DNA from 3 places in the Halalkalibacter lacteus genome. Region 1 is predicted to be linked to each of the others. Evidence: predicted binding sites of a transcription regulator. Region 1 holds the regulator's gene; each other region holds the start of a gene.

Region 1 (5,125 bases):
ATAGGGTTGTCTTTTTTTAGCAAAAAAGAGAAAGCTCGCTGAAGCGTTCTGGTAAGATGGAGCAGCATCTTCCTCGAGTGAGCCTAAGGAGCGTTTCGTAACTACCTCCTATATTACAGTGTTTAATAAGAATGACCATACTTTTCGAGTGCATCTTCAAGAAACATGCGATGTCATTTCAATAGAAATAGGCAATTACTGTGCTCCAATAGAGACATCATTGCACCATGCATAGAAAATCTCAGCTTATTCTCTTTCAAGACAAAACCTCTTTATAAAATCTAACGCGGATTAAAAAAATAAACATTCGTGTGATAAATTTAAAAAACGTCTCCTGTTTCTTTAAATCATGTAATAACCCCCTTTCAATCGTAACACAAAGGCAATTCTACGTAGTGTTGAGTTTAAATCTTCATTGTAATTTTACTGTTAGACTTACAAAAGTAACTCTAGAAATTATGAATATTATTAAGGAAAGTCCACTAACTATATAATAGGAGCATACCTTTTATAAAACTTTTTTTGTTTTACATAAAAATCACCTTAATCAACAAATAAAGATACAACCAAACAAAAACTACTACAACCAGACACGTTTTAGGATAACCATGTTTAATCAAACTCGAACTAGGTTATAGACCTCTAAGATATGGAGATGATTCTCCACATTTAAAGGAGGAAGCTAAAATGACATTTGCAAAAGAACTCCAACGACTTAGAGAACGGGATTGTGAAGAAGGTTGCTTAACGATTTACTTAAACACGGACCAAACAAGTAATAATCAGCAAAAAGGAGAATGGAAGATCCGTTTAAAAAACGGATTAAAAAAATTAGAAGAGTACATTCATTCAAGTGAGCATCATAACTTAGATGCATATAAAAAGGTAAAGAAAAAGGCGCAAGAGGAGATGAATCATATACAACTGGAATTACCCAAAAGTATTTTTCTCATTGCATCATCTAACGGTGAAGTTCTTTTAAAGAAGTTACAAATATCATTAGACAATGAGTTTCATTGGGAGAAACAACCTGATCTTAATCAACTAGAAAGAGTTCAAGAACAGTTTCCAACCGAGGGGATCTTATTTATACAAAAAGAAGACATCTTTGCAATTGAAACGAGTTTAGGAGAAGTAAAGAAGGAACTTGCGTATCACTTGGATTTGGAAAATGAAGATTGGAAGCAGTATGAGGGGGTTGCTGCTAGAGAGCGAATGGCTTCAGGTGCCAATCATCGTGATAAATACGAAAATCGCTTAGAAGCTAATAAGCAACGTTGGTATAAAAGGTTAGCAGGAACAATTGAAAAAGAAGCAAAACATCGAGGTTGGACCAAGATATATTTAGTTGGACAATCAGATGTAACAAGCGACTTTGAGAAGTATCTAGATTATATCAAAGTGAAGAAAATAAATAAAAATTATCAAAAATTCACGTCGAAAGAATTAGTAGGACAAGTGTTAGCTTCATAAAAAAGTACGAGGTTGTTTAAAAAATGATTCAAAATGATCTATTGTGACTACATATAGATAGAGAATCAATTCTTTTTTCAACCTCGTTTTTTCATGGTCATCATAATTAGAAATCATTTCTTTCTTTCGTAAAGGAAAGCGACATAATCTCAATAGTAAATGGTTATCGACTATACAAGCATGGTTATACTAATAGCAAGCATACATATTGCACTTTTATAATAGAGAGCATATAATATTAATAAAGTCAAAGATAGTCAAAGTCAAATAGTGAGGGGAGGACAAAGTTTGAGAAATATATCAGACATCATTGAGGATTATTTAAAAGCCACGATACGAAACAGTGGAAATGACCCCTTAGAAATTAAAAGAAGTGAAATTGCCAAAAAATTTCAATGTGTCCCTTCACAAATTAATTATGTTATTCAAACGAGATTTACTTTGGAAAAAGGCTATCAAGTTGAAAGCAAAAGAGGTGGAGGGGGGTATATCCGTATCATGAAAGTCAGTCCTCATGACCACTTAGATTTATTTGACCAAATGATTCAGATTACCGGAAAAAATATTGATCAGCACACTGCTGAGAACATTATCTTACGGTTATTTGATGAAAAAGCAATCACAAAAAGAGAAGCAAATATTATGATTAGCGTTTTAGATCGAACGTTATATAATGCTAATGTTCATCACAGAGATGAAGTACGTGCAAATATTGTTAAAGCGATGCTAGAAACATTAAAATACAAAGAATTCTCTTAAGATAGGAGGAGTTTCGATGATTTGTCAGGAATGTAATAAAAGGAAAGCAAGTTTACATTTTGCCAAAATTATAAATGGAGAGAAAACAGAGTTTCATATTTGTGAACAGTGTGCCAAAGAAAAGGGAGAATATTTTCCAGGGACAAATAGCTTTTCCATCCACCAACTTTTATCTGGTTTATTGCATTTTGAACAACCATTGAAAACAGAGTCAGAGGCAAAACCGACTTGTGGAAAATGTGGAATGACTTATGAGCAATTTACTCAAGTAGGGAGATTTGGGTGTGCCAATTGCTATAAGAGTTTTGAAACGAAATTAGGCCCGATCTTAAAACGAGTGCATAGTGGCAACCATACACATGCTGGAAAGCTTCCAGAGAGAATTGGTGGAGGTATTCAACTGCAACGGCAAATTGAAACGTTGAAAGAGAAACTTAAAGGGCTAATTGAGCAAGAGGAATTTGAGAAGGCTGCCGAACTTCGAGACGAAATTCGGTTATTAGAAAAACAAAAGAATGAGCAAAAGGGGGGCTGAAATCATGTCACTCCAACAGTTTATTTCAGAAGCGTTAAGCCCTTGGATGAAAAAAGATGGTCCAGATTCCGATATTGTCTTAAGTAGCCGAATAAGATTAGCTAGAAACCTGGAAGAATATAAGTTTCCCCTTTTAGCTTCAATGGAAGAGTCTTATGCAACATGTAAGCATGTTGGTGATGCGCTAACTCAAGAAGAATTTCAAGCAGTTGGGTCACTTGAGTTCTTACAAATTGACGATATGAAACAAAATGAGAAGCGTGTATTAGTCGAAAAACATTTAATTAGTCCTCACTTGGCTGATCATTCGAAGTATGGAGCTGTCTTGCTCGATAAAGATGAGGCTATAAGCATTATGATTAATGAAGAAGATCATATTCGTATTCAGTGTTTGCTTCCTGGTTTTCAATTAGGAAAGGGCTTAGAGAAAGCGAATGAGATCGATGATTGGATTGAGCAACGCCTCACATATGCATTTGATGAAAAAAGAGGGTACTTAACGAGTTGTCCGACAAATGTTGGGACAGGTTTACGCGCATCTGTCATGATGCATTTGCCGGCTCTTGCTATGACGCAGCAATTAAATCGGATTTTACCAGCAATTAATCAATTAGGATTAGTTGTTAGAGGAATTTATGGGGAAGGTAGCGAAGCTTTAGGTAACCTATTTCAAATCTCTAACCAACTTACCTTAGGTAAATCAGAGGAGGACATTGTTGAAGATTTGCGAGGAGTGGTTCTCCAGCTTATTCAACAAGAGCGTTCTGCTAGAGAAGTCCTCTTAGACCAATCAAGGTTGCAATTAGAGGATCGGGTTCATCGCTCGTTTGGTATTTTATCTCATAGTCGAATGATCGAATCAAAAGAAGCGACGCAACGTTTATCAAATGTTAGGTTGGGTATTGATTTAGGGTTGATTAAAGGACTTTCAGGGAACATATTAAATGAACTAATGATTTTGACTCAGCCGGGGTTCTTGCAGCAGTATGCTGGCGAAGTATTATCACCGGAGCAACGCGACGAAAGAAGAGCGACCCTTATTAGAGAAAGGGTAAAATTAGAGGAAGAAACGAACGAATAATCATGGAGGTGAACGTCAATGATGTTTGGACGTTTTACAGAGCGAGCACAGAAGGTATTAGCATTAGCGCAAGAAGAAGCAGTAAGATTGGGCCATAATAATATCGGAACAGAGCATATTTTACTCGGTTTGATAAGAGAAGGTGAAGGAATAGCTGCAAAAGCTCTTCAAGCTCTTGGTCTAGGTTCAGAAAAGATTCAAAAAGAAGTAGAATCTTTAATAGGGAAAGGACAGGAAGGTTCTAAAACCATTCACTACACTCCAAGAGCTAAGAAAGTCATTGAACTTTCAATGGATGAAGCCCGTAAGTTAGGACATTCTTATGTCGGAACAGAACATATTTTACTTGGCCTCATTCGTGAAGGAGAAGGAGTAGCTGCACGTGTTCTTAATAACTTAGGAGTTAGTTTGAATAAAGCACGTCAGCAAGTATTACAACTTTTAGGAAGCAATGAAGTTGGTAATTCTTCTGGACAAAGTACAGGATCTAGTAACGCGAATACACCGACTCTTGATAGTTTAGCACGCGATTTAACGGCTGTTGCTAGAGAAGAATCCCTTGACCCTGTTATTGGTCGTAGCAAAGAGATTGAAAGAGTGATTCAAGTCCTAAGTCGTCGGACGAAAAATAATCCTGTTTTAATTGGGGAACCGGGTGTAGGTAAAACGGCGATTGCAGAAGGGTTAGCTCAATCGATCATTGCAAACGAAGTGCCAGAAACACTACGTAATAAGCGTGTTATGACACTTGATATGGGAACAGTCGTTGCTGGTACAAAGTATCGAGGTGAATTTGAAGACAGGTTGAAAAAAGTAATGGATGAAATTCGTCAAGCAGGAAACGTTATCTTATTCATAGATGAGCTTCATACACTAATCGGTGCGGGTGGTGCAGAAGGAGCTATTGATGCGTCAAACATCTTAAAGCCATCTCTTGCGCGTGGGGAACTACAATGTATTGGTGCGACTACACTTGATGAATATCGTAAATATATTGAAAAGGATGCTGCGCTTGAGCGTCGTTTCCAACCAATTAAAGTAAATGAGCCAACACTTGAAGAATCGATCTTAATTCTAAAAGGACTTCGTGATCGCTATGAAGCGCATCACCGTGTAACAATCACAGACGATGCAATTGATGGTGCGGTAAAAATGTCCGATCGCTATATATCAGACCGTTTCTTACCAGATAAAGCAATTGATTTAATTGATGAAGCTGGATCAAAGGTCCGTCTAAAGTCTTATACAGCACCGCCAAACTTAAAAGAGCTTGAAGG
Region 2 (5,125 bases), on a different contig from region 1:
GGGTCGAAACCTTGCGCTAAACATTGAAAGCAGAGGGTATGGTGTTTCTGTTTATAACAGATCTTCTGAGAAAACAGAAGAAATGTTAAAAGAAGCAGAAGGTAAGAATGTGGTTGGTACATATAGTATTGAAGAATTTGTATCTTCTCTAGAAACACCTAGAAAAATATTGTTAATGGTAAAAGCGGGATTTGCAACGGATGCAACAATTGAACAATTATTACCACATCTAGAAAAAGGCGATATCTTAATTGATGGCGGAAATACATTCTTTGAGGACACTCGTCGTAGAAACAAAGATCTTGCTGAGTCTGGGGTTCATTTCATTGGTACGGGTGTATCAGGTGGTGAAGAAGGAGCTCTTAAAGGACCTTCTATTATGCCAGGCGGGCAAAAAGAAGCATATGATCTTGTTGAGCCAATTTTAAAAGATATTTCAGCTAAAGTAAGCGGAGACTCATGTTGTACATATATTGGTCCTGATGGTGCTGGTCATTATGTGAAAATGGTCCATAACGGTATCGAATATGGTGATATGCAATTGATTTGTGAGTCATATCATTTAATGAAGGATGTATTAGGTTTAAGTGCACCTGAGTTGCATGAAATCTTTAAAGACTGGAACGAAGGTGAACTTGATAGCTACTTAATTGAAATCACAAAGGACATCTTTACAAAGGTTGACGATGAAACAGGAAAGCCTATGGTTGATGTGATTTTAGATACTGCTGGACAAAAAGGAACTGGTAAGTGGACAAGCCAAAGTTCTCTTGATCTTGGTGTACCATTATCAATCATTACTGAATCAGTTTTCTCACGTTTTATCTCTGCAATGAAAGAAGAACGAGTGAAAGCTAGCAAAATTCTTCGTGGCCCTAATGCAGTTTTTGAAGGCGATAAAAAAGAATTTGTTGAAAAGATTCGTAAAGCACTTTATTTAAGCAAAATATGTTCATACGCTCAAGGTTTCGCACAAATGAAAGTTGCTTCTGAAGAATATGACTGGAATTTGAACTTAGGGAATATTTCCATGATCTTCAGAGGCGGTTGTATCATTCGTGCACGTTTCTTACAAAATATTAAAGAAGCATACGACCGTGATGCAAAATTAACAAACTTATTGCTTGATCCATACTTCCAGGACATCGTTGAAAACTATCAAGAAGCTGCACGTGATGTTGTAGCGACAGCTGTGAAATTAGGAATTCCTGTACCGGGTCTTGCTAGCGCATTAGCTTATTATGACAGCTATCGTACAGAGACACTTCCTGCAAACCTTCTGCAAGCTCAAAGAGATTATTTTGGAGCTCATACGTATCAGCGTATTGATAAAGAAGGAGTATTCCATACAAATTGGATGGAAAAATAGGCAACAATCAAAAAGTGATTCGACTCGTTCGAATCACTTTTTTGAATTATTTGTTATTTATTAACATCTAAATATTTGATACGATAAGCTTATATGTAGAGGAGGTTGTAAGATGTCTAAGTTTTATATTGAAACGTTTAATTTTCAAGAACCAGAAGTTCTTGAAAAAGCTCTCAAGACATTATTAAATCAATCAATTGATACAGTTAATGAGTTAGAAGCATGGTTGAAACAACAATCAGAACTTTTTGATGCAATAGAAGAAGCAATGTCTGGACATTATATCGATTTTCAATGTCAAAATAATTCAAACGAAGCAAAAAAAACGTTTGAACACGATCAGAGTGTTATTGACCCTCTTTTTAAAAAATATGTCTCATTTTTCGATGAGAAATTCTTAGAGTTGAAAGTGAGAGACCAATTCCCCCCTTCCTTTTACAAACAATTAATTAAAAGTAAAAAAAATGCTAAAGAAATATTCCGATTAGAAAATATTGATCTTGAAGTAAAAGAAGATAGCTATGCGACAAATTACTTTGAGCTTATCGGGGCATTGACGGTTCATTGGGAGGAAAAAGAGCTAACATTAAGCGAATTAGCGCCGTACATACAAGATCCTGATCGTGAAACGAGGAAAAAAGCTTTTACATTAATCTCAGATGCAATCCTCTCTAAAGAATCCATCCTTCAACAAATTATGAATGAATTAATCGTTATACGTCATCAAAAAGCAAAAAACGCAGGACTTGTTAATTATCGTGATTATATGTTTAAGAAATATGAGCGTTTTGACTATACACCTCGGGATTGTAGGGAGCTTGCAGATTCAATTCGTAAGTATGTAAAACCATTAAAAGAAAAATTACAGAAAGAACACATGTTAGAATTAGAAGTTGAGAGGTACCAACCTTGGGATCGACAAGCGGTTCTTAAAGGTCAAAAGCCACTACAGCCTTTCTCAAACACAAATGAGCTTATTAAACATTCGACTACTATTTTACATAACTTAGATCGCAGGTTTGCTGAGCTTTTAACAACAATGAATGAAAGAGGTATGCTTGATTTAAACAGCAGGAAAGGAAAATCTCCAGGAGGATTTTGTTCTCCGCTGCCATTATCCGAACTTTCATTTATTTTTATGAATGCATCTAAAACACACGATGATATGATTACATTGCTACATGAAATGGGACATTGCATTCATAATAACCTTATGAGTTGTCAACCTATTCGTGATTACAGAGAAACACCAATGGAATCAGCTGAATTAGCAAGCATGTCAATGGAACTTCTGACAATGGACCAATGGAATTTGTTTTATGAAAATGAACAGGATTTTAAACGAGCGAAGAAAGAACAATTGAAAGGAATTATCGATTTTCTTCCTCAAGGGATGATTATTGATCAATTTCAGCATTGGATGTATGAAAACCCTAATCATACTGCATCTGAACGTAATGAGAAATATCAAGAACTTATGATCGAGTTAGATTCAGGAGTTGTTGACTGGAGCGGTTTTGAAAAATGGCAGCAAGCTTCTTGGCTTAGAATTCTTCACATATTCGAAGTACCGTTTTACTATATTGAGTACGTTATTGCTCAACTAGGTGCTGTTCAAATGTACAAACAATATCGAGAAAACCCAAAGCGAGCACTTGAATACTATAAGCAAGCTCTCGCCCTTGGATCGTCAAAATCATTACCTGAAGTATATGAAGCTGCTAGTATTCGTTTTGATTTCTCGGAAACAATGGTCAAAGACTTGATGAATTTTATTGAAGCCGAATTGGAACTGTTATAAGTAAGAAAAGAGTTGTTTTACAAGACAACTCTTTTTAGTAGTTATAGCTAAGAACCTTAATTAGCAAGATGCAATAAATTTTCCAGTTGAAAAGTCAAAGAAGGTCAAATGTAATAGAAATAGCTCCACGATATATTACAGCCTTTAATGGCTTTTTCTTTTATACAAAAGGTCAAAATTGGTCAAATTCAAGAGGAGGTATAACCGTGATTTTATGTGAAAAATGTCAAAGTAAACAAGCGAATGTAAAAATGAATATTATGATCAATCAGTCTAAAAAACAGATTACGTTGTGTTCAGATTGTTACGCTCAAACACAAAATGGATATAGAATGTCATCATTGCATTTTGACGACTTTTTTAAAGAGTTGTTACAAGCCAATACACATAACGTGACTAACGAATTTATACAACAAGTAAAAGAAGCAACTCCTAATCAAGGTGGGGATGGATTCCTTGATAAACATGGCCGTAACTTATCTAAAGAGGCTAGACAAGGTCGTATTGATGCTGTGATTGGCCGAGAAAAGGAAATTGATCGTGTAATTGAAGTATTAAATCGCCGTTCAAAGAATAATCCCGTTCTAATTGGTGAAGCAGGGGTTGGTAAAACAGCAATCGCTGAAGGATTCGCACTAAAGATTGTAAAAGGCGAAGTTCCTACTAAGCTTCTTAATAAGGAAGTGTATGTTTTAGACATTAATTCACTTGTTGCTGGTACAAGCTATAGAGGACAATTTGAGGAAAAAATGCAACAACTTGTTAGAGAACTAGGGCAACGTCAAGATGTTATTCTTTTTATTGATGAACTTCATATGATGGTTGGGGCTGGTGGTACTTCTGAAGGATCTATGGATGCAGGGAATATTTTAAAACCCGCTTTGGCAAGAGGAGAATTACAAATAATCGGTGCGACAACATTAAAAGAGTACCGAATGATTGAAAAGGATCCAGCACTAGAGCGTCGCTTCCAATCAGTTCATGTTAAAGAGCCAACAACGGATGAAGCTTTTGAAATTCTAAAAGGAATTCGCCCTATTTATGAATACTACCACAATGTAAAATACTCTGATGAAGTGTTAAAAGCCTGTGTAACGTTATCAGATCGGTACATTCAAGGTCGATTTTTACCAGATAAAGCAATCGACTTACTTGATGAAGCTGGATCGAAATTAAATTTAACACAAGGTATCACAGACAAAAGGAAATTACAAAAACGTCTAGATGACCTTATTCGCGAAAAAAATAAAGCGACTAAGCAGGAGGATTATGAAAAAGCTGCAAAGCTACGTGATGAAGAAGTGAGCATTAAGAATAAGTTAGCTACCGAAGTAGTAGAGCCTGTAACAGAAGTAACCATTGAACACATCCAAGATATTATAGAGAAAAGTTCAGGTATTCCTGTTAAGAAACTACAAAAGTCAGAGCAATCAAAAATGAAAAATTTACAGTCTAATTTAGCGAACAAAGTGATAGGACAAGAAAAAGCGATTGAAAAAGTTGCAAAAGCAATCCTACGTGCTCGTGTAGGACTAAAACCAAAAGCGCGTCCAACGGCTTCCTTCCTATTTGTTGGTTCAACAGGAACAGGGAAAACAGAGTTAACAAAAACACTTGCAGCAGAATTATTCGGAAGCAAGGATTCCATGATTCGTCTTGATATGAGTGAATACATGGAAAAGCACTCAGTTTCGAAACTAATTGGGTCCCCTCCTGGATATGTAGGTCACGACGAAGCTGGCCAATTAACTGAGCAAGTACGCAGAAATCCGTACTCAATTATTCTTTTAGATGAGGTCGAAAAAGCACATCCTGATGTCTTAAATATGTTCCTGCAAATTATGGAAGATGGACGCTTAACCGATAACCAAGGAAGAGTAGTAAACTTCAATGAAACGGTTATTATCATGACATCAAATGCAGGCGTGAATGAGAGCAAATTAGCTGCAATCGGT
Region 3 (5,125 bases), on a different contig from region 1:
ACCGGAATCATAATTTGATACTTCTCTAACAACTCATCGTCCTTATAAATGTCTGCGATCGTCATCGTAAACTCAAACTCATTTTTTAAAGGCTCTAATTTATTGATCGCTTTATCACATAAAGGACAATCAACTTTTGACATAACGACTACTTCTAACATTTCCAACATCACTCACTTTTATAGATTTTTTTCAAAAAGGGTTGAGGTTTACCCTTTTCGAAAAAAATCGAAGCATTGAGCGGAGCCGCCTGCTTTTAAGTCCACTCTGAGCAGGTTGCTCAGAGCGGACGCGCAACGTGTGAACCAATGCCCTCTTTGGATTTCCCCCAGAAGGGTCGGGTTTTAACTACCAATTATCATTACTCATTTTAGTTGGATACCGCTTTATTCAAACCGTTTCCTTTTAGAAGAAGCCGGAATCCCCAATTCATCTCGGTACTTGGCAATAGCTCTTCTTGAAACCGTTATGTCCTTTTTTTCCTGAATCCAACTTACAATCTTTGTATCAGACAGTGGCTTTTGTTTATTCTCAGACGCAATTATCTCTTTCATCCAATCTTTAATTGAGCGACTAGATGCCGATTCACCCATTCCATTTTGAATTGATGATGAAAACAACGATTTTAGTTCAATGATTCCTCGTGGAGTATCGGCAAATTTACTAGTAGTTGCTCGACTCACAGTAGATTCATGGACTTCAATCTCATCGGCAATTTCTTTTAACGTAAGTGGATTCAAGTTTCCTTTTTTATTTAAAAAATAATCTTTTTGATGTCTGGCAATCGCTTCGCCAACTTTTAGAATTGTTTGTTTCCTTTGCTGAATACTTTTCATCAACCATTGAACTTGTTGTATTTTTTCTTTAGCATAATGAGTCGCTTCATGATCCTGCTCTTTACGAAGTAATTCTTCATAATGATGGTTCAGACCAACACTTGGGATCAGATCATCCTCTATATGAACAAGCAAATCGCCTTCATATGGAACAATTCTAATTTCAGGTCTAACAAATTGAACAGGATCTGATATATATTGACTACCCGGCCTAGGGTCTAATGTTTGAATGACATCGTTCACTTCTTGCACATCTGCAAGAGTAATACTCAGCTTTTTCGATATATCTTTCCACTTTCGCGACGCAAATTCTTCCATATATAAGGATATAACCTGCTCAGCTATTATATGCGGCGTGTCTAACCGTTGCAATTGCAACAATAAACATTCTTGTAAATTCCGTGCGCCAACACCAGCAGGATCAAAGCTCTGCAATGTCTGGAGCAATTTTTCTCCTTCTGCTAGCGCAATCTGTAAATCATTGCAAATGTCTTGAAGTGGCCTCGATACATACCCGTCTTCTCGCAAGCTATAGACGAGATAGACCAATTCTTTTTTCTGCTTTTTTGTTATGTTTAACTCTTGTACTTGTTGAAGGAGATATTCACTTAAACTTATTCTATCAATATGGGCATAGTCAATTGGAGAGGTTTGATCTTCGAAAGCTTTTGAATAAGTGGAATACGTTTGTTCGGCTAATCCAGGTAGTTCCTTCACATCAAGTAATGGGTTTTCAAGTGCTTGTTCCTGAATATAGGTTGCTAACTCTTGCGCTGAAAACTGCAACAAGTGAATTGCTTGACGTAATTCTTGCGTCATGACCAAACTTGTTGTCTGTTGTTGATAAAGACCAAATTGCACTTGTATTCCCCTCCCTTCATTTTCATTAAAGAGTTACACTTTAAGTGTAAACGCTTTCTAATGCTTATGCCTATACTACTTTATTTCATACCATATCTTATTATATTTGATTTAATTCTTGAAAACTATGTTTAATCCTGCCTAATAATCGTTTAGATTATTTAAAAACGGATATTATGAAAGGAGGGTTTAAATAACTTCATATGGAATATATGTAGTAAGAGGTTGTTTTCAAATTCCTAAAAATGGAATACACCTCCCGTGCTGTCATCTATTTACATGCTTTGAAAATTTAGAATGATTGCGGAAAGTAGATTCTGTTTCAGAGACGCTAATGTTCAATTCGCGTTTCCACACCCTCATTGAAGCGAAGAAGTCTTATCATTTGACCTTCTTTGACCATTTAGGTATGATGTACATAGCTCAGTTATTTGAACACATTTGGCTTCACTAAAACAAAAGGAGGATTTTACATGAACTTAATTCCTACAGTTATTGAACAAACAAACCGAGGCGAACGTGCATATGACATTTACTCTCGTTTGTTAAAAGATCGTATTATCATGTTAGGCAGCGGGATTGATGATAATGTTGCAAATTCAATCGTAGCTCAACTGCTTTTCCTACAAGCAGAAGATCCAGAGAAAGACATTTCTATCTATATTAACAGCCCAGGCGGATCGATTACGGCTGGTATGGCGATCTATGACACAATGCAGTACATAAAGCCAAAAGTATCAACGATTTGTATTGGTATGGCTGCCTCAATGGGTGCATTCTTACTAGCCGCTGGTGAGAAGGGGAAACGTTTCGCTCTTCCAAACAGTGAAGTCATGATTCACCAGCCACTTGGTGGAACACAAGGTCAAGCTTCCGACATTCAAATTCATGCAAAACGGATCATTGAAATGCGCGAAAGCTTAAACAAAATTTTAGCTGAACGTACCGGTCAACCAATGGAAGTCATTGAACGTGATACCGATCGTGACAATTTCATGATTGCATCAAAAGCACAAGAATATGGCTTGATCGACAAAGTCATTCCTGCTTCGAAGTAGAAAAACTTGGCCTCCGCCAGATTCCCTTCAAACAGAGAAATATAGTGTTTATCCTACTTTCTCAAACGAAGAGCGAACTCAGGCGGAGGCCTTAGTTTTTCTTATTTCATATAAATTTAATAAGCCATCAAAAAGACACCGTTTACTTTTACAAGTAATCGGCGTCTTCCCTTATCATTATTCTGTTTCAATAAAAGCGCTTAACGTTTCAAGTGCCTCAGTCTCGTCGTTTCCATCTATTACAAGCGTAAATGTTGTGCCATGACCCATAGCTAAGCTCATTAAGCCCATAATGCTTTTGGCATTTACTTTTTTTTCATTTTTTTCAATAAATACCTCGGATGAAAATCGACTAGCTTCCTGCACAAATAATGCGGCTGGTCTTGCTTGTAAACCCGCTTTCCTTTTAACTGTTACTTCCTTTTTTACCATATTAATCTCCCCCTCATACCATATTTATATTCGATTTTTTTCATGTTTCAAATGCTTGACCATTCCTAAGTTTGTTTGCAATTTGGTCAATTTTTCGTAAGCGATGATTCACACCAGATTTGCTAACCGTTCCTCCATCAACCATTTCCCCTAACTCTTTGAGAGTAACATCTTGATGCAACACTCGTAACTCGGCAATTTCTTTTAGTTTCGGAGGGAGTTGATCAAGTCCAATCATTCGATCAATATATCGAATATTCTCCACTTGTCTAAGCGCTGCTCCAACTGTCTTGTTTAAGTTTGCGGTTTCACAATTCACTAGTCGATTTACAGAATTTCGCATACCTTTCATGATTCGAACATCTTCAAAATAGAGCAACGCTTGATGAGCACCAATAATATTTAAAAACTCGATTATTTTTTCGCTCTCTTTCATATACGTGATGAAACCCTTTTTACGTTCCAATGTTTTTGCATTTAATTGATATTCGTTCATTAATTCACATAATGAATCATTATGTTCCTCATAAATTGAGAATACCTCTAAGTGATAGGATGAAGTCTCTGGATGATTAATGGACCCTCCAGCTAAAAAGGCACCTCGTAAATAAGCTCGCTTGCAACAATTTGATTTTGTTAATTTTTTTGAAATCGTACGAAGAAAGACAAACCCTTCTCCTAATATCCCTAGAAGTTCGAGCAGCTCTTTTGCCTCGTGTTGCATGCGAACAAGATACACGTTGTTCTTTTTTAATCTCATCTTTTTTCGAACAAGAAGCTCGACAAACATCGATGGATACACCCGCTTAATAAGAGTGTAAATTCGTCTTGCAATCGCAGCATTCTCTGTCGTAACATCTAAACCAAGTTTCATTTGACTAAACGAAAGAGAACCATTCATACGAATAAGTGCAGCTAATTCTGCTGTGGCACAGCAGTCTTCTTGTTCTAGTTGTGTCAGTTCTTTTTTTGTTTTGGCTGCAAAGGACACGGTCCTCACTCCTTTCAGCCATGTAGCACGTATCTGCCTTATGTTTGCACAAAGCATTTCACATGAAAGCAAGAAAAGCTTTCGATCTAAAGAAAATTCCTACACGTACATTGGCTATTTATAATATGTGTTCAAGCTGACACGAACTCTACTTTGGATAGTCTTTATGCTCATCCTCTTACACACGTAAAATTGCTTTTGAAACCTTTATTGCATCATGCCGAAGCATATTTCCTAACTCTGTAACAAAGTGATCGCGGATAATTGAAACTCCTAATGACTGTAAGCGCTCTTCATCAATCTCAACTGGAACAGCCCCTTCTTCGGCATAACGTGACCGAACCTCGGTTGAAACAGTTGAACCATGAACAATCACCTCATCAACTAGTTCCGTACCACAATGATCAATAATTGCCTGTAGATGATCCGCAGCAGAATATTGATCCGTCTCACCACTTTGCGTCATCACGTTGCAAATATAAACTTTACGAGCTTTGGCCTTTTCAATCGCTTTTACAACTCCTGGCACAAGTAAATTCGGAAGAACGCTTGTATAAAGGCTTCCAGGTCCTAACACAATAATATCCGCTTCTTCTATTGCTCGAATACTAGATTGTAAGGGAGGAACATTTTCCGGTGTTAAAAACACTCGTTTAATTCGCTTTTTCTCAAGTGGAATTAGCGACTCCCCTGTGACAACGCTCCCATCTTCCATTTCAGCATGAAGAACGATACTACGATTCGCAGCTGGAAAGACATTCCCTCTTACATTTAACACTTTACTTAATTCTACGATTCCTCGTGAAAAGTCACCTGTAATTGACGTCATTCCTGCTAGCAAAAGATTACCTAGTGAATGACCAGATAAACCATTTCCATTTGAAAAACGATGTTGGAATAACTCCTCAATAAGTGGCTCTACTTCCGCTAATGCAATTAATACATTT

Evidence for each region. The regulator CtsR, encoded in region 1, represses protease genes until heat stress. The targets are predictions, from matches to a motif close to ATGGTCAATAAAGGTCAAACA.
Region 2: a site for CtsR is predicted at 3,261-3,281, ahead of SAZ04_RS14290 (ATP-dependent Clp protease ATP-binding subunit). Genes of this name have one in related genera too.
Region 3: a site for CtsR is predicted at 2,080-2,100, ahead of clpP (ATP-dependent Clp endopeptidase proteolytic subunit ClpP). Genes of this name have one in related genera too.

What each region holds. Positions count from the first base shown of each region.
Region 1 is NZ_JAWRVL010000021.1:94-5,218, forward strand. Features, by position in the region: gene SAZ04_RS14865 (VLRF1 family aeRF1-type release factor) at 688-1,473, shown strand; gene SAZ04_RS14870 (CtsR family transcriptional regulator) at 1,762-2,232, shown strand; gene mcsA (protein-arginine kinase activator protein McsA) at 2,249-2,767, shown strand; gene mcsB (protein-arginine kinase McsB) at 2,772-3,848, shown strand; gene clpC (ATP-dependent protease ATP-binding subunit ClpC) at 3,867-5,125, shown strand, end outside.
Region 2 is NZ_JAWRVL010000019.1:40,720-45,844, forward strand. Features, by position in the region: gene gndA (NADP-dependent phosphogluconate dehydrogenase) at 1-1,369, shown strand, start outside; gene SAZ04_RS14285 (M3 family oligoendopeptidase) at 1,482-3,170, shown strand; gene SAZ04_RS14290 (ATP-dependent Clp protease ATP-binding subunit) at 3,380-5,125, shown strand, end outside.
Region 3 is NZ_JAWRVL010000014.1:34,080-39,204, forward strand. Features, by position in the region: gene SAZ04_RS11840 (glutaredoxin family protein) at 1-143, opposite strand, end outside; gene rpoN (RNA polymerase factor sigma-54) at 387-1,697, opposite strand; gene clpP (ATP-dependent Clp endopeptidase proteolytic subunit ClpP) at 2,171-2,755, shown strand; gene SAZ04_RS11855 (HPr family phosphocarrier protein) at 2,933-3,187, opposite strand; gene whiA (DNA-binding protein WhiA) at 3,228-4,178, opposite strand; gene SAZ04_RS11865 (gluconeogenesis factor YvcK family protein) at 4,357-5,125, opposite strand, start outside.